DNA from 3 places in the Mesorhizobium argentiipisi genome. Region 2 is predicted to be linked to each of the others. Evidence: predicted binding sites of a transcription regulator. Region 2 holds the regulator's gene; each other region holds the start of a gene.
What was found. The regulator LexA, encoded in region 2, represses DNA repair genes until DNA is damaged. The targets are predictions, from matches to a motif close to TGTTCNNNNTGTGTTCNG.
Positions count from the first base shown of each region.

Region 1 (7,110 bases), on a different contig from region 2:
ACTCAGCCGCCCTTGGCAACCCTGCGCCAGAATCTCCATGCCTTGCGACATCGTTGGCGCGAGCCACCACGAAAGCGCAAGTTTCAAGCCATGCCAAAGCTATCTTAGCGCATATGCCCTCGAGGGGGAGATGTCGCCGAAGGCGACACAGGGGGTCCTGGCGCGTCGAGCTCCAACGATTTTGTGGGGAGGGAAGGAGGTCGGCGCTTCACGCGAGGCGACCCCGTCTGCCTGCCGACCATCTCCCTCAAGGGGGGAGATTATTCCAGCCCGGCGAAGCTCTCTTCCTCTTCTGCTATCTCAGCCCCACCCAACCGGAACGGCGCGAACGAGGCGCGGTGCAGCCTTGCCACCGGGCCGTGCGCCTCGATGGCGGTGCGGTGCCGGACCGTCGCGTAGCCCATATGCACTTCGAAGCCGTAATGTTCGTGGTGCCCGCCGCAGCCGCACATCATGCGGTCGCGCATCACCTTGGCGACGATCGAGGCGGCGGCGATCGATTGCGAGCGCTGGTCGCCTTTGATCAGCGCCCGGCCTTCGCAGGCGAGACCAGGCGGAATGTCGCGGCCATCGGCCAAGGCGAGTTTCGGCTGCAGCGAGAGACCCGCGGCCGCGCGGCGCATCGCTTCCAGGCTTGCTTTCAGAATGTTGCTGTTGTCGATGCCTTCGGCGCTGATCGAGGCCATCGAGACGCTGAGCGCCGAGCCGAGAATCTTCAGGAACAGCGCCTCGCGCTGCAAATGGGTGAGGCGTTTGGAATCGTCGAGGCCTTCCGGAATATTGGCGGGGTTGAGCACCACCGCGGCGGCCACCACCGGACCCGCGAGCGGACCGCGGCCTGCCTCGTCCATGCCGGCAACTGGCCACAGCCCGTCCGCCATCGCCTTCGTCTCGATCGAGAAGTCGGGCTTCTCGACCATTTCAAAGAGAAGCGGAGAATCGGAACGCGCGCGAGCCATGGTGCGGCGAGGTTCGCATCGGCTCCGATTCTCCGCAAGTCCTTCCGGGTCGATGGGGCGTCGGACCGGGAAGGCACCGTCTCACGGCCGGGGGACATGGGCCGGACGGAATTTCGAATAAAATAACAATTCCAGACGGAAAATCACTTTACCTGGAAGTGCTTAGCGCCGTCCCGTCACGGCCGGTGCCGACGTCAAAGCAGCATCAGCTGCTCGCCGGCGCCTGAGCCTGCGACGAATTGGTCGGTGCGAAGCTGCCGTCGCTCGACATTGAGGCCGAGCCGCTTGGCGGCGATCTCGAAGCGCCGGCCGATCTGCCAGGCATAGGGACCGGCGCCCTTCATGCGCTTGCCCCATTCGGAATCGTAATCCTTGCCGTCGCGCATCGAGCGGATCAGCGACATCACATGCCGGTAGCGGTCCGGATAATGCCGCAACAGCCAGTCCTTGAAGATCGGCGCCACTTCGAGCGGCAGGCGCAGGATGACGTAGCCGGCCTCCCGCGCGCCTGCGGCTCTGGCCGAATCGAGGATGCGCTCCATCTCCTGATCGGTGAGGCCGGGGGTAATCGGCGCCACCATCACGGATGCCGGAATGCCGGCATCCGAAAGCTGTCTGATCGCCTCCAGCCGCTTCGTCGGCGTCGACGCGCGCGGCTCCATCGTTCTCGCCAGCATCCGGTCCATCGTCGTCACCGATAGCGCCACCTTGGCAAGGCCGCGCTCGGCCATGCGCGACAGGATGTCGATATCGCGCGTCACCAGCGCCGACTTCGTCACGATACCGACAGGGTGGCCGCGCGCCTCCAACACTTCCAGGATCTCGCGCATGATCCGGTATTGTTTCTCTATCGGCTGGTAGGGATCGGTGTTGGTGCCGATGGCGATGGTGCGCGGCTGATAGCCCGGCTTCGACAATTCCCTGTCCAGCATGCGCGCCGCATCCGGCTTGGCGAACAGCTTCGATTCGAAATCGAGTCCCGGTGACAGGCCCATGAAGGCATGCGTTGGCCTGGCGAAGCAGTAGACGCAGCCATGCTCGCAGCCGCGATAGGGATTGATCGAGCGGTCGAAGGAAATGTCGGGCGATTCGTTGCGCGTGATGATCGTGCGCGGCTTTTCGACCTGCACTTCCGTCTTGAACGGCGGCAGTTCCTCCAGCGAGTTCCAGCCGTCGTCGAAGACATGCCGGCTGACCGGCTCGAACCGGCCGGATGGGTTGATGCCGGCCGAGCGGCCGCGATTGCGGTCGGGCCGCACGCGCATGCCGCTCTGCTCGATCATCGCATTTGCCATTTCGGCTCTTCCTGCTCCGAAAGCGGCAATGTCGGCGCGCACGATCTGTTCCATTTTCGCCCTCTCCCAGGGACTGTCCGCAGGCTGTCGAATCGCTCTGTTCATGAAACTATTCCTATTTCGCCGATGAGAACAAAGCAAGAACTTTTTCGCTTGGGCGCGCAACTGGCGCATCGCCGCGCTTTCCGCTATTCGGCTAAAAATGCTCAGCGTTCTCATCGAAACCAAGAATGACGAAGAGGGCCTCGCCCGTACGCTCGCCTCGCTGGTCGGCGGCGCGGTCGAAGGCGTGGTGCGGGACGTGATCGTCTGCGATCAAGGTTCCGCCGACCAGACGCACCGGGTGGCCGAGCATGCCGGCTGTCATTATGTGAGCGGCGGGATCGCCGTGGGCATAGGCCAGGCCAAGGGCGATTGGCTGCTGCTTCTGGAACCCGGCGCCCGGCTTGCCGAGGGCTGGATCGACGAGGTCGTCGCCCACACGGCAAAACAGACCATGCCGGCGCGCTTCTCGCGCGCCCGGGCCGATCGCGCGCCTTTCCTGGCCCGCGTCTTTTCGGGCAACCGGGCGCTGGCGGAGGGGCTTGTCGTCAGCAAGCGTCAGGCCTCGGCTCTGGCAAAGAGCGCGCGCAGCGCCGAAGCCCTGGCACGCGGCCTGGCGACCAGGCGGTTGAACGCCGAAATCTGGGTGGCGCCGCCGAAGTGATGCCTGCGGTTACGAGGCGGGCTTGCCGCCGCGCCGAAGATGCTCGTCCAGCCGCGGCATGATCTCGACGAAGTTGCAGGGCATGTGCCGGTAGTCGAGCTGAGCCTTGATGATGCCGTCCCAGGCGTCCCTGCAGGCGCCGGGCGAGCCCGGCAGCACGAAGACGAAGGTCGCGTTGACAACGCCGCCGGTCGCCCGGCTCTGAATCGTCGAGGTGCCAATCTTGTCGTAGGAGATGCGGTGGAAGACTTCCGAAAAGCCGTCCATGCGCTTTTCGAAGATCGGCTCCAACGCCTCCGGCGTCACGTCGCGGCCGGTAAAGCCGGTGCCCCCGGTGGTGATGACGACATCGATGTTTTCGTCCCTCGACCAGCCAAGCACCTTGTCGCGGATCTTGTCGCGGTCGTCGGTCACGATATCGCGCGCGGCAAGCGTATGGCCGGCTTCCGCGATGCGGTCGGCCAGCGTCTGGCCGGACTTGTCGTCGGCAAAGCTGCGTGTGTCGGAGACGGTCAGCACCGCGATGCGCACCGGAATGAAGGGCCGGCTTTCGTCAAGCTTCGCCACCGCTCACCTCCATGCTGCGCGTCGCGGCGACGAACCAGTCGGGATGGCGGGCGCGGATCGCGATCGCGGCGCGCTTGGCGACATTGCCGGTCTCGAACAGGCCGAAGCATGTGGCGCCCGAGCCGGACATGCGCGCGAACGCGGCGTCGGCACGCCTGAGCACCTTGAGCGCCTCGCCGATCGCAGGTTCGATCGAACGCGCGGCGGGTTCGAGATCGTTGCGCGTCGCCTCCAGCCAGTTTCGGATGGCGTGGAAGTCGAGCCGTTTCGGCAGCGGCGGCAGCGCTTCGTTGTCGCGGCTGGATAGCGCCTTGAACACGTCCGGTGTCGAGACCGCGATGCCCGGATTGACCAGCACCAGGCCGAGCGCCGGAAATGCGGAGAGCGGCGACACCTCATCGCCGATGCCGCGCGCGACCAGCGGCTTTGACGTCAGGCACATCGGCAGGTCGGCGCCGAGCGAAAGCCCGATCCGGGCCAGCGAACCATCGCCGATATCGAGCTTCCAGAGCCGCGCCAGGCCGTTGAGCGCGGCCGCCGCGTCGCTCGAGCCGCCGCCGACGCCGGAGGCGATCGGCAGGTTCTTCTCCAGCCTGATGGCGACGGGCGGCGTATTGTGCACGCCAGCCTCCCGGCGCAAGGCATCACGCGCCTTCACAACCAGATTGCCGTCGTCGAGCGGCAGGCCGGCGGCATAACGGCCAGACACGGAGAATTCGTCCTGCTCAGCCGGCTCGATATCGAGCCGGTCGCCGAAGCGGGTGAAGACGGCAAGGCTGTCGATGAGGTGGTAGCCGTCGGAGCGCTGTCCGGTGACATGCAGCGCCAGATTGATCTTGGCCGGCGCAAGCCACGTCCGGACTTCTGTGCCGGGTTCCAGAATGTCGACTGCTGGCGAGATGGCTTCAGTCCTTGGCCAGACGGTATTCGCCGGTCTTCGGATCCTTGACCAGCGTTCCCATCGTGCCGTTCGCCGCCTGTTTCTCGGTACGCCGGATCTTGGCCGTCACGCGTTCGGCCTCACGCACGAAAGCGCGATAGCCGAAGTAAGCGGCGGCGCCGACAACGGCGAAGAAAATGATCTGCGGCATATCAAACTCCTCCCGCGTTCTCGCGGCAAGGCCGGCCGAATGGGTCGGTCAAGCGGCCATGCTAGACGCAATCATGGCTTTTTCAAAGCCCGAAGCGCGCCCACAGTGCGCGCTCTTCCGCCGCATCGAGGACGCCGTTTGCGGCAGCAGCGGCGATATCGGCCGCTGAGAAACGCGAGCCGAACAGGCCGAAACGGCCGAACAGACCGCGCGGCGCGGTGATCAGCTTGAGCTGCGTCTTCTCGCCGAAACGGGTCTTGAGCACGCTGCGCATATCGCCCAGCGCATCGACAAGGCCGAGCTCGAGGCCTCGCTTGGCGGTCCAGAACAGGCCGGTGAACAGGTCCGGATCGTCCTTGAGCTTGCTGCCGCGCCGCTCCTTGACGAGGTCGATGAAGGTCTCGTGCACTTCAAGCTGCAGCGCCTTCAGCCGCTCGACGTCCTCCTTCTTCTCGGGCTTGAACGGATCGAGCACGGCCTTGTTCTGGCCGGCGGTGTGGACGCGCCGCTCGACGCCGATCTTCTTCATCAGTTCGGGGAAGCCGAAAGAGGCCGAGACCACGCCGATCGAGCCGACGATCGAGGACGGGTCGGCGAAGATCTCGTCGCCTGCGACCGCGATCATGTAGCCGCCGGAAGCCGCCACGTCCTCGACGAAGACCAGCACCTTCTTGTTCTTCTCCGCCGCCAGGTCGCGGATGCGTTTGAAGATCAGTCGCGACTGCACCGGCGAGCCGCCGGGCGAGTTGATCGAGATGGCGACCGCCGGCGCGTCGAAGCCGAACGCCTTCTCAATAAGCCCCGCCGTCGAGGCGAGCGACAGGCTCGGCCGGAACTGGCCGCCGCCCGGCATGATGGCGCCTTGCAGCCGGATGACCGGAATGGTGACGACTGTCGAGCGCCAGGATTTCGGCAGCAGGCGATTGAAAAGGCGTTTCACGAACTGTTGTCTCCGGACCAAATGCGAAGGAACTGGATGAAACCAAGCAGGTTGGCAGTGTCTCTCAGGCGCGACGTCATTGCTTGGCATGTAGGAATTCGCCACCCAACGGCAATGCCGCATCGCGCGCCCGGGATCAATCGCCGAACAGCGATGCCAGGCCATTGTTGATCATTTCCGTTCGTTCCGCCGGCGCGTTGCCGGTCGGTCCGTGCAAGGTGAGCGGCGGGCGGATCGACAATTTTCCGCGCGCCCCGAGCGCCGCCCTGACGACGATACGGATCGCCGCTGCGTCCGGCCGCGGATGCACGCACAGCATCTCGGCGTCGCCGAAGCGCCCCTCGATCGCGTCGAGGATGGCAACGAGCTGCTCGGGCCGTGCGATGACGGCCAGCCCGCCGCGCGGCCTGACGACGGCGGCGGCGCTTCTGATCCAGCGCTCGAACAGCCCGTCCTCCGTCACATGCGCCTCTCTGCGCAGCGTGTCGGGCGTCGAGCGATCCTCGGCTGCGTTGAACGGCGGATTCATGATGACGAAGTCGAAGGAGTTGTCGGCAAGCCCGGCCTCGCTCCGCGCCCGACCGGTCAGCGTCACGTCGGCCGCCAGCACCGAAGCGCGGTCGCCAAGATGCGCATTGCCGGGGTGCGAAAGTGTGGCGGCGGCGAACTCCGCCATTTCGGTCGAGCGCTCGACCAGGACGGCCCGCGCCGCCGGGCAGCGCGACAGCACGGCAAGGGCGGCCGCGCCGGCGCCCGCGCCGAAATCGGCGAGCCGGCCGGAAAAGCCGGACGGCACGGCGGCCGCCAGCGTCATGGCGTCCATGCCGGCGCGATGACCGCCCCGGCTCGGCTGCACCAGCCAGAAGCGTCCACGATGAAAGGCATCGACCGTGTGCGCCGGCGTATCCGGGACGGGGACGGCGCTGGTTGCCATCACTTTTTGCGGATCTCGTTCTCGATGCCGGCATCCTTGAGGATGCGGCGCGCGGCGTCGACTTTCTCGGCATCGACCATCACGCGCCGGGGCAGGATGCCGAGCGAGCCGTCGAGCACGCTCATATTCTGGTCGGCGACGAAACAGGCGATACCGGCATCGCGCATCAGCGATTCGACGAAGGAGATGACGACGGCGTCATTGGTGCGGACAAGCTCGATCATGGAACGAAAATCGCAGGTTGTGGCGTCCGTGTAAACGTAGGCGGACACATCGCCGGCAAAGCCGCGCCAATTCGCCTCTTGCCGTGCCCGGTTGTGCCGCCCTAGAGTCGGCGCGGGACTAGTGCATGTCGCCCAGAAGTGCGCAGCGGTTCTGGGACAACGACATGCATCAAAACGAAGACTTGAAGCGCGCCGCCTGAACTCGTTTCAGCGCGGGGAGTTTCAAGGGGGCGTCGTACGCGTCAAATTGACGGGAGTTGTCGTGGTGGGTGTCGTTCTCAACATCGAAGGCAAGCGGGAACCCGCTTCCATCAAGGATTTGATCGATCTGACAGCCGCCGACATGGGGCGCGTCAACGAGTTGATCCTGTCCAAGGCCGGCTCCGACGTCGAG
Region 1 covers NZ_JAPYKO010000013.1:176,780-183,889, reverse strand. The annotation lists gene O7A05_RS19400 (ribonuclease HII) at 261-959, opposite strand; gene O7A05_RS19395 (PA0069 family radical SAM protein) at 1,154-2,308, opposite strand; gene O7A05_RS19390 (glycosyltransferase family 2 protein) at 2,457-2,960, shown strand; gene moaB (molybdenum cofactor biosynthesis protein B) at 2,970-3,527, opposite strand; gene O7A05_RS19380 (4-(cytidine 5'-diphospho)-2-C-methyl-D-erythritol kinase) at 3,514-4,407, opposite strand; gene O7A05_RS19375 (membrane protein) at 4,433-4,618, opposite strand; gene O7A05_RS19370 (S49 family peptidase) at 4,701-5,558, opposite strand; gene O7A05_RS19365 (tRNA1(Val) (adenine(37)-N6)-methyltransferase) at 5,695-6,492, opposite strand; gene O7A05_RS19360 (putative signal transducing protein) at 6,492-6,716, opposite strand; gene O7A05_RS19355 (polyprenyl synthetase family protein) at 6,982-7,110, shown strand, end outside.
Region 1: O7A05_RS19395 (PA0069 family radical SAM protein) is a predicted target of LexA. The motif match lies at 2,383-2,400, and genes of this name have one in related genera.

Region 2 (7,110 bases):
ACCTCGCCCTGCACGCGGTCCTGCACAACCGTCTCGCCCTCGGTTGGCGCCTTGATGCGGATTGCGCCCTTGACGCCTGCCGGAGCCTCGGACGGGTCGCGGTCGCGCCACTGGCCATTGTAACGCGGCGGCAGGCCTTTGGCTCTAGCTGCCTCGCGCATCGCCTCCAGCTCTGCCGGCGTCTCATAGCTGTAATAGGCCTTGCCCATGCGCACGAGTTCCTCGGCCACCTCGCGATGGCGCGGCGCGCGCTCGAATTGCGAGACGGCGTCGCCGTCCCAGGCAAGGCCAAGCCAGGTCAATCCGTCGAGAATGGCCGCCGTGGCGGCCTCTGTGGAACGCTCGCGATCGGTGTCCTCGATGCGCAGCAGCATCGTGCCGCCGGTGTGCTTGGCATAAAGCCAGTTGAACAGCGCCGTGCGCGCCCCGCCAATATGCAGGTAGCCTGTAGGCGAGGGGGCAAAACGTGTGACGACCTTGTCGGACATTGAATTCTCGAAGAAGCACTGAAACGACATATTTCGCGCGGGCTTTCGCGCGGTCGGCGTTCATGTAGCATAGGCGGTCTGGGGCGCAAGGGGCAGACCCGATGGCTGGACGTGGCCGGGGTGCGGAGGAGGGCGGGGAAACGACAGCTGGCGTCAGCGAGCGCCTGATGTTTGCCCGTGCCGCGCCCGCCGAAGAAGCGCCGCTTTCGCTTCCGGAGCTCCATCCACCCGCCGAGCTACCGCCGCCCGGTGGTGGTGCGCTGCAGCCAGCCTCGCCAACAGCTATCGCCGACAGGATCCGCAAACAGCTTGGCCGCGTTTCGCTTCCCGCACTGCGCCGAAGCGTTGCGGTCGCTGCCGCCACCGAGCTCGACCGTGGCGTCGGCTTTCTGCTGGTGCCGGTGTTCCTGGCAGCCGGCGTGATCTACTATTTTTCGCCGAGCACCGAGCCGGACCTCTACAGGCCGCTTGCGGCGGTCGCTCTTATGGCTGTCTGCGCGGCGGTGTCGCGCTCCTGGCAGAGAACGCATCTTCTCTTCATGGCGACACTTTTCTGCGCCCTGGGCTTTCTCGCGGCCAAAGTGGAGACCTGGCGGATGGCGACCCCGATGCTTGGGTCCGAAATCCAGACACGGCTGACGGGCCGCCTCGTCATCGCCGAAGCGATGGCCAACGGCCGCGTCAGGCTGACCATCGATCTGATTTCAACGGAGCATCCGAAGCTGCGTTACGCGCCGGAGCGCGTCAGGCTGTCAGCGCGCAGGATCCCGCCCGGCATGACGGCCGGATCGATGCTGACAGGCTATGCCAAGCTGTTGCCCCCGACGGGCCCGGTTCGGCCGGACAGCTACGACTTTTCCTTCGACAGCTACTTTGCCGGCATCGGCGGCAGCGGCTTTTTCCTGGGCGATCCGAAGCTGATTGCGCCAGTGGAGGCACCCTTTGGCGCGCGTGTCGCATCGGCAGTCGAAAACGCGCGTGAAGGGATCGCCGATCACATCAGGAGCAGCATCGGCGGGTCCGAAGGCGAGATCGCGGCGGCGCTGATCGTCGGCGTGCGCGCCGGCATTCCGGAAGCGATCAACGAGTCGATGCGGCGCACCGGCATCTACCACATCATCTCGATCTCGGGCCTGCACATGGCGCTGGTCGCCGGCACGATCATGGTGCTTCTACGCGGCGCCTTCGCGCTGTTTCCGGATTTCTCGTCGCGCCGGCCGGTGAAGAAATATGCCGCTGGAATCGCGCTAATCTCGATCGCCGCTTACCTCGTCATCTCCGGCATCGTGGTGGCGGCCGAGCGAAGCTTCATCATGCTCGCCGTAATGCTCGCCGCCGTGCTCTTCGACCGCGCGGCGCTCACCATGCGCAACCTGGCGATCTCGGCCATCGCCGTCATCCTTGTCTCCCCACACGAAGTGGTCGGCCCGAGCTTCCAGATGTCCTTTGCCGCCACCGCCGCCCTGGTCGGCGCCAATGCGGGCTTTGCGGACTACCGCGCCGGCAAAACGACGGCGCCCCCGGCAAAGCGTTCGTTCTTAAGGTTCCTGTCGCGAAAATTGGCGGTTGGCGTGGGCGGCGCCGCCGTGACGTCGCTCATCGCGGGGAGCGCGACATTGCTGTTTGCGATCTGGCATTTTCAGCGCGTCTCGCCACTAAGCCTGCTCGCCAATCTGGCGGTCATGCCCATCGTCTCGCTGATCGTCATGCCGTTCGCGGTGTTGAGCGCGCTGGCCATGCCCTTCGGCTTCGACGGGCCGTTCCTCTATGTGATCGGCAAAGGCCTGACGGCAATGATCGCCATCTCGGCATGGATCTCCGAGCGCTCACCGGTGGACGCCGTCGGGCTGATCTCGATCCAGTCGGTGCTGCTGGCGACGATCGCGCTGGTCATCGCGACGATGGCCACCACCTGGCTAAGGCTTGCCGCCGTTCCCTTCGCGCTCGCCGCGCTGCTGGCCATTCCGCATGTCCGCACGCCGGACGTGCTCATTTCCGAAGACGCGCATCTGGTGGCGATGCCGATCGGCGGCGGCGAGCTTGCCGTCAATCGCGCACGCTCCAACGAGTTCACCACCGACAACTGGAAACGGGCGCTGAAAGCGGAGGACATCGTGCCGCCGGAGACGTTCGACAAAGATGCGATGGACATCGCCGACCCCGTCGACCTGCCGCCCGGCTCGCCCTTCTACTGCACAGGTGATCTCTGCATCGGCCGGCATCCATCCGGCGCCATCGTCGCGCTCGCCAAAAACCGCGACAGCGCCCGGCCGGCCTGCGGCTTCGCCGACCTCATCGTCATCAACGACGCCACGGCCTACAATCCCTGCCGCGATCCGCGCGTGCTTGTCGTCACCAAGCGGCAACTGGCGCGCGACGGCAGCGCCGCTGTTTTCTTCGATGCGCAATCGTCAACCGCGCGGCCAACTATTCGCTACGCGGTCGAAGAACCATATCGACCCTGGCACGAGCAGCGGAAATACGCGCGCGAGGCGAGGGGCCTGCCACCCTATCAACGCCCGGAAAAGCCGGCGGCCGCGCCGCAGCCGACAGAATAATGTCACGCAAGGCCGGTGAAAGCTGCTACGCAGTTCTGCTCAATAACGGCGGATCAGCCCGACAAGTTTGCCCTGAACCTTGACCCGGTCCGGTCCGAAGATTCGGGTTTCGTAGGCAGGGTTGGCCGCCTCCAGCGCGATCGAGGCACCCTTGCGGCGGAAGCGCTTGAGCGTCGCTTCCTGGTCGTCCACCAGCGCCACCACGATCTCGCCCGGGCTTGCCGTGTTGGCATTGCGGATGATGACGGTATCGCCGTCGAAAATACCCGCCTCGATCATCGAGTCGCCCTTGACCTCCAGCGCATAATGCTCGCCGCCCGCGATCATGTCCGGCGGCACTGTGATCGAATGCGTCTGGTGCTGGATGGCGTCGATCGGCACGCCGGCGGCGATGCGGCCCATCACCGGAATGGACACGGCGGAGCCGGCATCGTCGTCATTGCTTGGCGCCGGGGTGCGCGACGGCGCCGCCGGCTTCACCTGACGGCTGAGATTGTTCTGGCCCAGGCTGCCCTGGATGACGCTCGGCGAAAACTTCTTCGCCGCATTGAGGCCGGGGGCGATCGAGTCGGGCAGACGCAGCACTTCCAGCGCGCGCGCCCGGTTCGGGAGCCGGCGAATGAAGCCGCGTTCCTCCAGCGCCGTGATCAGCCGGTGGATGCCAGACTTGGAGGCGAGGTCGAGCGCTTCCTTCATCTCGTCGAAAGACGGCGGAATCCCGCTTTCCTTCAGCCTTTCGTGGATGAACATCAGAAGTTCATGTTGTTTGCGCGTCAGCATGGCGGCCCCCACGGGTTCTGAAACCAGAATCAGAAAAAACAAACCCAGAACAAACACTATCTGTTCCAGTTGTGTTCCGCAACCGTTTAAAGTTTAGTGAATTTGTTGACGTTTTGTTCAGCGTAACATCAGCACGCTGCATTCGGCGCCAGTCTCTGCAGCCGGCGCGAAGGGCTCGCGCACGATCAGGCCGTTGGCCTCGGCGAGCATTCTGAGCATCGAGGAGTCCTGGATGCCGAAGGGAGTCGCGATCAGGGCGCCGGCTTCCTCGCGCACGGAGGCGCGCACATAGTCCTGCCTGACGTCGTTGGCCTGCATCGCGGCGCCCAACCGGGCCGTTCGCAGGTCCTGCCGGTGGTCGCGGCCGCCGAGCCGGGCAAGCATCGGCTTCAGGAAGAGTTGCGAGCAGACGATGCTGGCTACCGGATTGCCGGGCAGGCCGATGCAGCGGATATTGCCAAGCCGGCCAAACATCAGCGGTTTGCCGGGGCGCATGGCGATCTTCCAGAAATCGAGCTTCATGCCTTCGCCGGTCAGAACGTCGTGGATCAGGTCGTGATCGCCGACCGAGGCGCCGCCGAGCGTGACGATGACGTCGGCGTTCGCCTCGACCGCTTTCCGCACCAGCGCGGCGATTGCCTCCTTGCGGTCGGCAGCGATGCCGAGATCGAGCACGCGCGCGCCGACCGATTGGGCGGCGGCGGCAACCCCATAAGCATTCGATGAAATGATCTGGTCGGGGCCGAGCGTGCTGCCCGGCGGCAGCAATTCATCGCCGGTGGCGATGATCGCGACCAGCGGCCGGCGCACGAGGTTCAAGGCAGGATGGTTGGCCGAGGCCGCCAGCGAAAGGGCCGCCGCGTCGAGCACGCGGCCCTTTTCGAGCAGCACGTCGCCCTGAACGAAGTCGAGCCCGCGGCGGCGCACATTGCGTGCTTGCGCGGTCGGTTGGGTCACCTCGATCCTGCCATTGCCGAGATCGCGGACGTTTTCCTGGATGACGATAGTGTCAGCGCCTTCAGGCAGTGGCGCGCCGGTGAAGATGCGCACGGCCTGGCCTTCGCGGACGGTTCCGGAAAAGCCCCGCCCGGCAGGCGCCATGCCTATGACCTCGAGCTGCGCCGGCGCCGCGGCAACATCGGCGGAGCGCACGGCGTAGCCGTCCATCGCGGAGGCGTTAAAGGGCGGCTGCGTGCGCAGCGCGACAACCGGTTGCGCCAGGACCCGACCGGCCGCGTTCGCCAGCGGAACGCTCTCGCCCGGCAATGGCGTCGCGTCGTCGAGCAAGCGTTCGAGCGCTTCGGCGACCGGAACCAAAGCCATCAGGCATCCACCTTGTAGTCGCCGGACTTGCCGCCGGTCTTCTCGACCAGCCGGATACCGGAAATCACCATGCCGCGATCCGCCGCCTTGGCCATGTCGTAGATGGTGAGGCAGGCGACCGAGGCTGCGGTCAGCGCCTCCATCTCCACGCCGGTCTTGCCGGTGACGCGGGCAAGCGCGGTGACCCTGAGGCCGGGCAGCGTGCGGTCTGGCTCGATCTCGACGGCCACTTTGGTGAGAAGCAGCGGATGGCAAAGCGGGATCAGCTCATGCGTCTTCTTCGCCGCCATGATGCCGGCGATGCGCGCTGTGCCCAGCACGTCGCCTTTCTTGGCGTCGCCGGCGAGAATCATCTCCAGCGTTTCAGGCTGCATGGTTACGACGCCTTCGGCGATCGCCGTGCGGGTCGTCTCCGCCTTGTCGCCGACATCGACCATATTGGCTTCGCCCTTGGCGCCGAGATGGGTGAGCGCCATCTTAGATGGCCTCGGCCGCTGCCTTGCCCGTGAGCAGCAATTTCGTCGCCGCGGCCACATCGGCCTGTCGCATCAGGCTCTCGCCGACGAGGAAGGCGCCGATGCTGGTCTTCTGCATCCTGAGGCAGTCGTCGTGCGTGAAGATGCCGCTTTCGCTGACTAGCAGGTAGCCGCCCGGCACCATTGGCGCTAGCCGCTCGGAAGTCTCAAGGTTGGTCTCGAAGGTCCGCAGATTGCGGTTGTTAATACCGATCAGCTGCGACGATAATTTTAGCGCGCGCTCCGTTTCGGCCTCGTCATGCACCTCGATCAGCGCGTCCATCCCGAGTTCGAAGGCGGTAGCTTCCAATTCGCTCGCCAGGGCGTCGTCCACGCTTGCCATGATGATCAGGATGGCGTCTGCGCCCCAGGCCCGTGCTTCGTAGACCTGGTAGGGGTCGAACAGAAAATCCTTGCGCAATGCGGGCAGGGAAACCGCGTTGCGCGCATTGGTGAGAAATTCCGGAGCGCCCTGGAAAGACGGGGCGTCTGTAAGCACTGAAAGGCAGGTGGCGCCACCTTTCTGGTAGGCCTGTGCCAATGATGGCGGGTCGAAATCGGCACGGATCAAACCCTTGGAAGGGCTGGCCTTCTTGATTTCGGCGATCAGGCCGAAGCTCCCCGCTCTGCGCTTCGCCTCAAGCGCCGCCAAAAAACCGCGCGTCGCATCGGCATCCTTTGCCCGCGCCTTGATCTCGGCCAGCGGTACCTTCGCCTTCGCCGCTGCGATCTCGTCGCGCTTATAGGCTTCGATCTTGCGCAGGATGTCCGACAACGCCTTATCCGTTCGAAATCTCGACGAGCTTGTCCAGCACGCCAAGCGCGCGGCCGCTGTCGATCGCTTGCGCCGCCGCTGCGATGCCGTCGGCCAGCGTCGTCGCCTTACCGGCAACGACCAGCCCGGCGCCGGCATTCATCAGCACCGTGTCGCGGTAGGCGCCGGCCGCTCCGCCCAGCATATCGCGCAGTTCCTTGGCGTTGTAGGCCGCGTCGCCGCCGCGCAGCTCTTCCTTGGTGTGCCGCTTCAAGCCGACGGCTTCCGGGGTCAGGGTGAAGCTGCGGATCTCGCCGCCGGCAAGCTCCGCCACCTGGGTCTCGCCCGTCGTGGTGATCTCGTCATAGCCGTCGCCATGGACGACCCAGGCGTGATCGGCACCCAATGCCTTCAGCGTCTCGGCCACCGGCATGATCCATTCCGGCAGGAAAACGCCGACCATCTGGCGGCTGACGCCGGCCGGGTTCGACAAAGGTCCAAGCAGGTTGAAGATGGTGCGCGTGCCGAGCTCGACGCGGGTCGGTCCGACATGCTTCATCGCCGGATGGTGCGCCGGCGCGAACATGAAGCCGACGCCGGCCTCGTGGATGCAGCGGCCGATCAGCTCCGGCGAGATGTCTATTCTGACGCCCAGCGCCGTCAGCACGTCGGCCGAGCCGGTCAGCGAGGAC
Region 2 covers NZ_JAPYKO010000007.1:186,308-193,417, forward strand. The annotation lists gene gltX (glutamate--tRNA ligase) at 1-488, opposite strand, end outside; gene O7A05_RS13255 (ComEC/Rec2 family competence protein) at 590-3,046, shown strand; gene lexA (transcriptional repressor LexA) at 3,086-3,826, opposite strand; gene O7A05_RS13265 (molybdopterin molybdotransferase MoeA) at 3,944-5,149, opposite strand; gene moaC (cyclic pyranopterin monophosphate synthase MoaC) at 5,149-5,625, opposite strand; gene trpC (indole-3-glycerol phosphate synthase TrpC) at 5,627-6,439, opposite strand; gene trpD (anthranilate phosphoribosyltransferase) at 6,444-7,110, opposite strand, start outside.

Region 3 (7,110 bases), on a different contig from region 2:
TCGCCACGCCGTCGGCGGCGACTCGGGTCGCGTCGAGCTGGGTGAACATGTCGCGCGCCTTGTCCTCGTCGGAGGGCGTTCCGCCAAGCGGCGACAGGAAGTCCGGTGCCAATGTGACGAACCCCTCCAGCGCCACGCGCCGGGCGACATCACGGATATGCGGGTTCAGCCCCCGGTTCTCGTGGATGACGATGACGGCGCCGGGCTTGCCCTGCTGATCGGCCGGCTTGACCAGATAGCCCTTCATGTCGCCACTTGAGCCGGGATAGGTGATGTCCTCGCCCTTAACGCGGCTGTCGTCCTCGGCGACGATCGCCGCCTGGGCGGAGTTGGCCGCCAGCATCGGCGCGATCGCAGCCGCCGCGGCGCCCGAGCCCGCCAGCTTCGTCAACTGCTCCATGAAGCGGCGGCGGTCGAGCGTCAGATGCGTGTATTCGTCATAGGCATCGATCATCGCCTGCGTGATGACAGGCTGCGTGACGACGGGCTTTGCGACGGGGCTGGTCATGATTGTCCTCGACGGTTGGCGGGGTGAACCGCAAGATAGGGTCGAGTATCGCACGGTCCAGTCACGCTCCGGTGACGACCCGGCGGAGGAGCCCTGGTGCAGCCACCTCGCCGTCGCGCCGACAAGCCAGCTCGATTCATCACATTTTGGTCATTTCCGAAAGGCTTGATGGTGCTGTCACATCAGGGCGCGAAGTTGCCTCAGCCGCCCTACCGATACGAATGACGAAAAAGGGGAATGCCATGAATGTCCAGGATATCATCAACACCGTTTCTTCTAAGGCCGGCCTCGACGAGCCGACCACCGAGAAGGTTGTCGGTACCATTTTTTCCGTGCTCGAGCACGAGGCGGAAGGTACGAGCGTTTCGTCTTTCTTCGCCCAGATTCCCGGCGCCGATGCGCTGGCCCAGAAATATGACGTGATGGCCGCCGGCGCGGCGGCCAATTCGGGCGGCGGACTTCTGTCGTCGCTGCAGGGCGCGCTTGGCGGCGTGCTCGGCGAAAAGGCCGGCGCGCTGATCAACGGCGTTGCTGCCCTCAAGGCGTCCGGCCTCGACATGGCGCAGATCCGTCAGGCCGGCGAGACCTTGATCAAGCAGGCCGAGGCGGCCGCGGGCCCTGATCTGACCAACCAGGTGCTGGACCAGGTGCCCGGCTTGCGGGGTCATCTCGGACTTTGATGCCCTACGCCGCTCTGTCTTATTTCGGCAGCGTGTAGGCCATCACATAATCACCCGGCTTGGTGCCGACCGAGCCGTGGCCGCCGGCGACGATGACGACGAACTGGCGGCCGTCGGCCGCGGTATAGGTCATCGGCGTCGACTGGCCGCCTGCGGGCAGCCTCGCCTGCCAGAGCTGCCTGCCGTTGGTGAGGTCGTAAGCGCGCAGATAATCGTCGACCGCCGCGCCCAGGAAAGCGACGCCGCCCGCCGTGATCATCGGTCCGCCTATGCCTGGAACGCCGACCTTGAAGGGCAAGGGCAGCGGCGTCATGTCGTAAACGGTGCCGTTGCGGTGCTTGTAGGCGATGTTTCCGGTCTTGAGGTCGACGCCGGCGACATAGCCCCAAGGCGGCCCCTGGCAGGGAATGCCGAGCGGCGACAGGAATGGTCCCATCACCACCGCATAAGGCGCGCCTTCGTTGCGGTTCAGCCCCTGCTCGCTGCCCTTGGTATCGCCCGGCGGCGGCACGTCCGCGCGCGGGATGAGCTTGGAGGTGAAGGCGAGATAGGTCGGCATGCCGAACATCACCTGCCGCACCGGATCGACCGCGACGCCGCCCCAGTTGAAGACGCCGAAATTGCCGGGATAGACCAGCGAGCCCTGCAGCGAGGGCGGCGTGTAGCGGCCCTCATAGCGCAGCTTCTTCAGTTCAATCCGGCACGCCAGCTGGTCGAACATGGTGATGCCCCACATGTCGGCGCCGGTCAGCGGCTTCGGATTGAAGGACAGGTCCGAGGCCGGTTGCGTCGGCGAGGCGTGATCGCCCTCGAGCGCGCCGCCGGGTGCCGGCACGTCCTTAACCGGAATGATCGGCTCGCCGGTGCGGCGGTCGAGCACGTAGAGATCGCCTTGCTTGGTCGGCCCGACCAGCGCCGGCACGACGCCGTTCGCCGTGGTGATGTCGACCAGCGACGGTTGCGCCGGCACGTCCATATCCCACAGATCGTGATGCACGGTCTGCCGCACCCAGCGCAATTGCCCAGTGTTGAGGTCGAGCGCGGTGATCGAGGAGGAGAATTTCTCGACATTGGCGCTGCGGCCCATGCCGAGCTGGTCCGGCGTCTGGTTCCCGAGCGGCACATAGATGAGCCCGAGCTTCTCGTCGGCGCTCGCGGTCGACCACATGTTGGGCGAGTTGTGGGTGTAGGTCTGCCCGGCGGGCAGCGGCGTCGACACATCCGGATTGCCGGAATCCCAGTTCCACAACAGCGCGCCGGTGTCGACGTCGAAGGCGCGGATGACGCCGGACGGCTCCTCGGTCGAGTAATTGTCGTTGACCGCGCCGCCGACGATGATCTTGCCGCCGACGATCAGCGGCGCCGATGTCGAATAATAATAGCCCGACTTCGGATAGGGCATGTTGGCCATAAGGTTCAGCGTGCCGCCTTCGGCGAAGGACGGACACACCTGCCCGTTCGCGGCGTCGAGCGCGATCAGCCGGGCGTCCGACGTCGGCAGGTAGATGCGCGCGGCGCAAGGCTGGCCGGCAGCGATCTTGGCGTCGGCATAATAGGACACGCCCCGGCAGGTCTGGTGCTGGCGGTTGGGGTCGAGCTTGATCTTCGGGTCGTAGCGCCACTTCTCCTTGCCGCTCGCGGCATCGATGGCGATGGCGAAATTATGCGGCGTGCAGATGAACAGCGCGTCGCCGATCTTCAGCGGGGTCACCTGATAGGTCGTCTCGCCGATATCGTCGGGGCCCTTCACGTCGCCGGTGCGGTAGGTCCAGGCCGGCTGCAGCTTGGCGACATTGTCGGGCGTGATCTGGTCGAGCGGCGAATAGCGCTGGCCGAAAGGGGTGCGGCCGTAGAAGTGCCACTCACCGGCCGGCATGTCGCCGCCGAGATTGGCCGCCGCCGCCACCTTTTCGGTGCCGAGCGTGCCGCCAATGTCGTAAGGATCGGCGGTCATCGAATAGCCGGCGACCGCAAGCGAGGCGAGCACGGCCAGGATCAGCAGCGCGCGTCCGTCCGGCCCGCGCAGACCTTGCCTTGCCCATGGCGTCAAAAGCCACAAGGCGACGAGCACGATGACGCCGCCGCGCGGACCGAGCTGCCACCAGTCGAAGCCGATTTCCCAGACCGCCCAGCATAGCGTGGCCAGCACGAACAGCGCGTAGAGCCAGAGCGAGGTCGACCTGCGCCTGAAAAGCAGCCAGGCGGTGATCAGGAAGACCAGGCCGGCGATCAGGTAATACCAACTGCCGCCCAGCGCGATGAGCCAGACACCGCCGCCGCCGAGAATGAGACCGATGAGGAAGAGGACAAGGGAGGTGATGGTGACAGCCAAGACGGTGCTCCTTCGACTGTTGCGCCTTTGCGGCCGCTCTCAGGCGACGGCGAGCCGTCCCTGCCCTGCCGGCAGCTTTCCCTCACCCGCTCCGGCTGTCAAGTTGGGGCCAGACACGCGAAACTAGAACAAAACGTAGACAGTTCTGGTCTTTCGCTCCCGAATCACTACATTCGGGGTCGATGTCGGGCTTTTCCGAAGACATGCCTTTTTTCGATGAACCGAATGCGCGGCCCGCTGCGGCCCCATCCGGCATAGCCGCGCGCGCCATGGCGGCGCGCAGCGGGCAGAACGGCGTGCCCGATTATCTCAAGGGCCTGAACCCGGAGCAGCGGCTCGCGGTCGAGACGACCGAAGGCCCGGTTCTGGTGCTGGCCGGCGCAGGCACCGGCAAGACGCGGGTGCTCACCACCCGCATCGCCCACATCCTTGCCACCGGCAGGGCCTTCCCCTCGCAGATCCTGGCCGTCACCTTCACCAACAAGGCCGCGCGCGAAATGAAGCAGCGCATCGGCATCCTGATCGGTGAAGGCAATGTCGAGGGCATGCCCTGGCTCGGCACCTTCCACTCGATCGGCGTGAAGTTGCTTCGCCGCCACGCCGAGCTGGCCGGGCTGAAGTCGGATTTCACCATTCTCGACACCGACGACGTGGTGCGGCTGATCAAGCAGCTGATCCAGGCCGAAGGGCTGGACGACAAGCGCTGGCCGGCCAAGACCTTCGCCCAGATGCTCGACAACTGGAAGAACAAGGGCCTTGGCCCCGACGAAATCGCGGAAGGCGATGCGCGCAGCTTCGGCAACGGCAAGGGCCGCCAGCTCTACAAGGCCTACCAGGAACGGCTGCAGACGCTGAACTCCTGCGACTTCGGTGACCTGCTCTACCATCCGATCCGCATCTTCCGCGCCTATCCGGACGTGCTGAAGGAATACCACCGCAAGTTCAAATACATACTGGTCGACGAATACCAGGACACCAACACCGCGCAGTATATGTGGCTGCGGCTTCTGGCGCAGAGGCCGCAATCCTCCCCCCTTGAGGGGGAGGTGCCCGCGAAGCGGGCGGAGGGGGTCGCCGCAGAAGGCACCGCCCAGTCATCGAACTCCACGGCGTCGAGCACTGCCGCGAGGACCCCACCCGACCGGGCTTCGCCCGGCCACCCTCCCCTCAAGGGGGAGGGAAACCGGCGCTCGTCCCCCATCAACATCTGCTGCGTCGGCGACGACGACCAGTCGATCTATGGCTGGCGCGGCGCCGAGGTCGACAACATCCTGCGCTTCGACAAGGATTTCCCCGGGGCCACCATCATTCGGCTGGAACGCAACTATCGCTCCACCGCGCATATATTGGGCGCCGCCTCCCACCTCATCGCCCACAATGAGGGCCGCTTCGGCAAGACGCTGTTCACCGACCGCGATGACCCCGAGGACGACAAGGTTCACGTCCACGCCGCCTGGGACTCGGAGGAAGAGGCCAGGGCCATCGGCGACGCGATCGAGGCTTACCAGCGGCAGAAGCATAATCTCAACGACATGGCGATCCTGGTGCGCGCCTCCTTCCAGATGCGCGCATTCGAAGACCGCTTCATCACGCTGGGCTTGAACTACCGCGTCATCGGCGGCCCGCGCTTCTACGAGCGCCTGGAAATCCGCGACGCGCTTGCCTTCTTCCGTGTCGTCGCCAATGGCGGAGACGACCTCGCCTTCGAACGCATCGTCAACGTGCCGAAGCGCGGGCTTGGCGAAGCCACCATCCGCCAGATCCACGACACGGCGCGGGCCATGCGCATCCCGATGCTGGAAGCGGCCGCGACGCTTGCCGAAAGCGACGAGCTGAAGCCGAAGCCGCGCGCCGCATTGCGTGAGGTCGCGGCCAATTTCGAGCGCTGGCAGAAGGCGCTGGAAAGCACCCCGCACACCGAACTCGCCGAGACCATTCTCGAGGAGAGTGGCTACACTGATATGTGGAAGAACGACCGTTCGGCGGAGGCGCCCGGGCGGCTGGAAAACCTCAAGGAGCTGATCCGCTCCATGGAGGAGTACGAATCGCTGCGCGCCTTCCTCGAGCATGTCGCGCTGGTGATGGAAGCCGAGCAGGGCGAATCGCAAGATGCGGTCTCGATCATGACGCTGCATTCGGCCAAGGGTCTCGAATTCGAGACCGTCTTCCTGCCCGGCTGGGAGGAAGGCCTGTTCCCGCATCAGCGGGCGCTGGACGAAGGCGGCCGTTCCGGCCTAGAGGAAGAGCGCCGGCTCGCCTATGTCGGCCTGACGCGGGCGAAGAAAAACCTGCATATCTGGTTCGTCTCCAACCGCCAGATTCACGGCCTGTGGCAATCGACCATTCCGTCGCGCTTCGTCGACGAATTGCCCGAAACCCATATCGATATCGCCGACAGCGGCAACAGCTACGGCGGCTACGGCAATCCCTATGGCGGCGGATCATTCGCCTCAGGCCGCGGCGGCGGCCGGCAGAACCCCTACGGCGCCTCGCGCTTCGACAATATCGGCGCCAAGGACCAGGGCAGCTTCTCCAACACCTATGCTACGCCCGGCTGGCAGCGCGCGCAGGCGAACCGCACCGAGGCGACCGACCGCAACTGGGGCACGCGTTCGGGCCATCAGGTCGAGCGCATCGGCTATGGCGAGACCGATAGCGGCTATGGGGCCGGCCGCACCAGCGTGAAAGGCCGCACCATCGAGGGCGAGCTGGTCGCCAAATCCGTTGCCGACACGCCATCCGCCTTCAATGTCGGCGACCGCGTCTTCCACCAGAAATTCGGCAACGGCAACATCGCCGCCATCGACGGCAACAAGCTCACCATCGACTTCGACAAGGCCGGCCAGAAACGCGTGCTGGACGGGTTTGTCGCGCCGGTTTAACCGGCCTCCTCACCTGTACCTTGCCTGGTTCCATTTGTGGCCGAGCAGCGACAGGATGATGATCAGCCCGTTGAAGAACTGGACGTAGAAGCCGCTCAGGCCCGCCGCGACAACCCCGGTCTGGATGAACGACACGGTGACCGCACCGATCGCGCCGCCAACCACCGTGCCGATGCCGCCCCAGGTCGGCGTGCCGCCGACGAACACCGAGGCCAGCACCGGCAACAGATAGCCGTCGCCCGCCGTCGGCCACCAGGTGAAATTGATCATCACCGAGAAGGTGCCGGCGATCGCTGCGCCAATCCCGACGAAGACGAACACTTTCACCCGAACCCATTTGACGTCGATGCCCATCTGCCTTGCGCTGTCAGGATTGTCGCCGACCACCTTCACCTGCGCGCCGAAGCGGTGGCGGTTGTAGAGCAGCGCCGAGAAGACGACGAAGGCGATCGCCCAGAAGATCTGCACGGGGATGCCCCAGAGCTGGCTGGAGAAGATCGCGTAGGCCGAGCTGTCGGCAAGACCGGTCAGCGCCGTCGACTTGCCTTCGTTGATGATCTGGATCAGCCCGCGCAGCAGGAAATTCATGCCGAGCGTGGCGATCAGCGACGACAGCCCGCCATAGACGACCAGCGAGCCGACCAGGAAGCCGAGCAGCGTGCCGGTAACGAGCGCCGCCGCAATGCCGAGGAACGGATCGTAGCCGGC
Region 3 covers NZ_JAPYKO010000002.1:391,404-398,513, forward strand. The annotation lists gene O7A05_RS04815 (dienelactone hydrolase family protein) at 1-508, opposite strand, end outside; gene O7A05_RS04820 (hypothetical protein) at 751-1,188, shown strand; gene O7A05_RS04825 (glucose/quinate/shikimate family membrane-bound PQQ-dependent dehydrogenase) at 1,208-3,520, opposite strand; gene O7A05_RS04830 (ATP-dependent helicase) at 3,703-6,402, shown strand; gene O7A05_RS04835 (ABC transporter permease) at 6,412-7,110, opposite strand, start outside.
Region 3: O7A05_RS04830 (ATP-dependent helicase) is a predicted target of LexA. The motif match lies at 3,645-3,662, and genes of this name have one in related genera.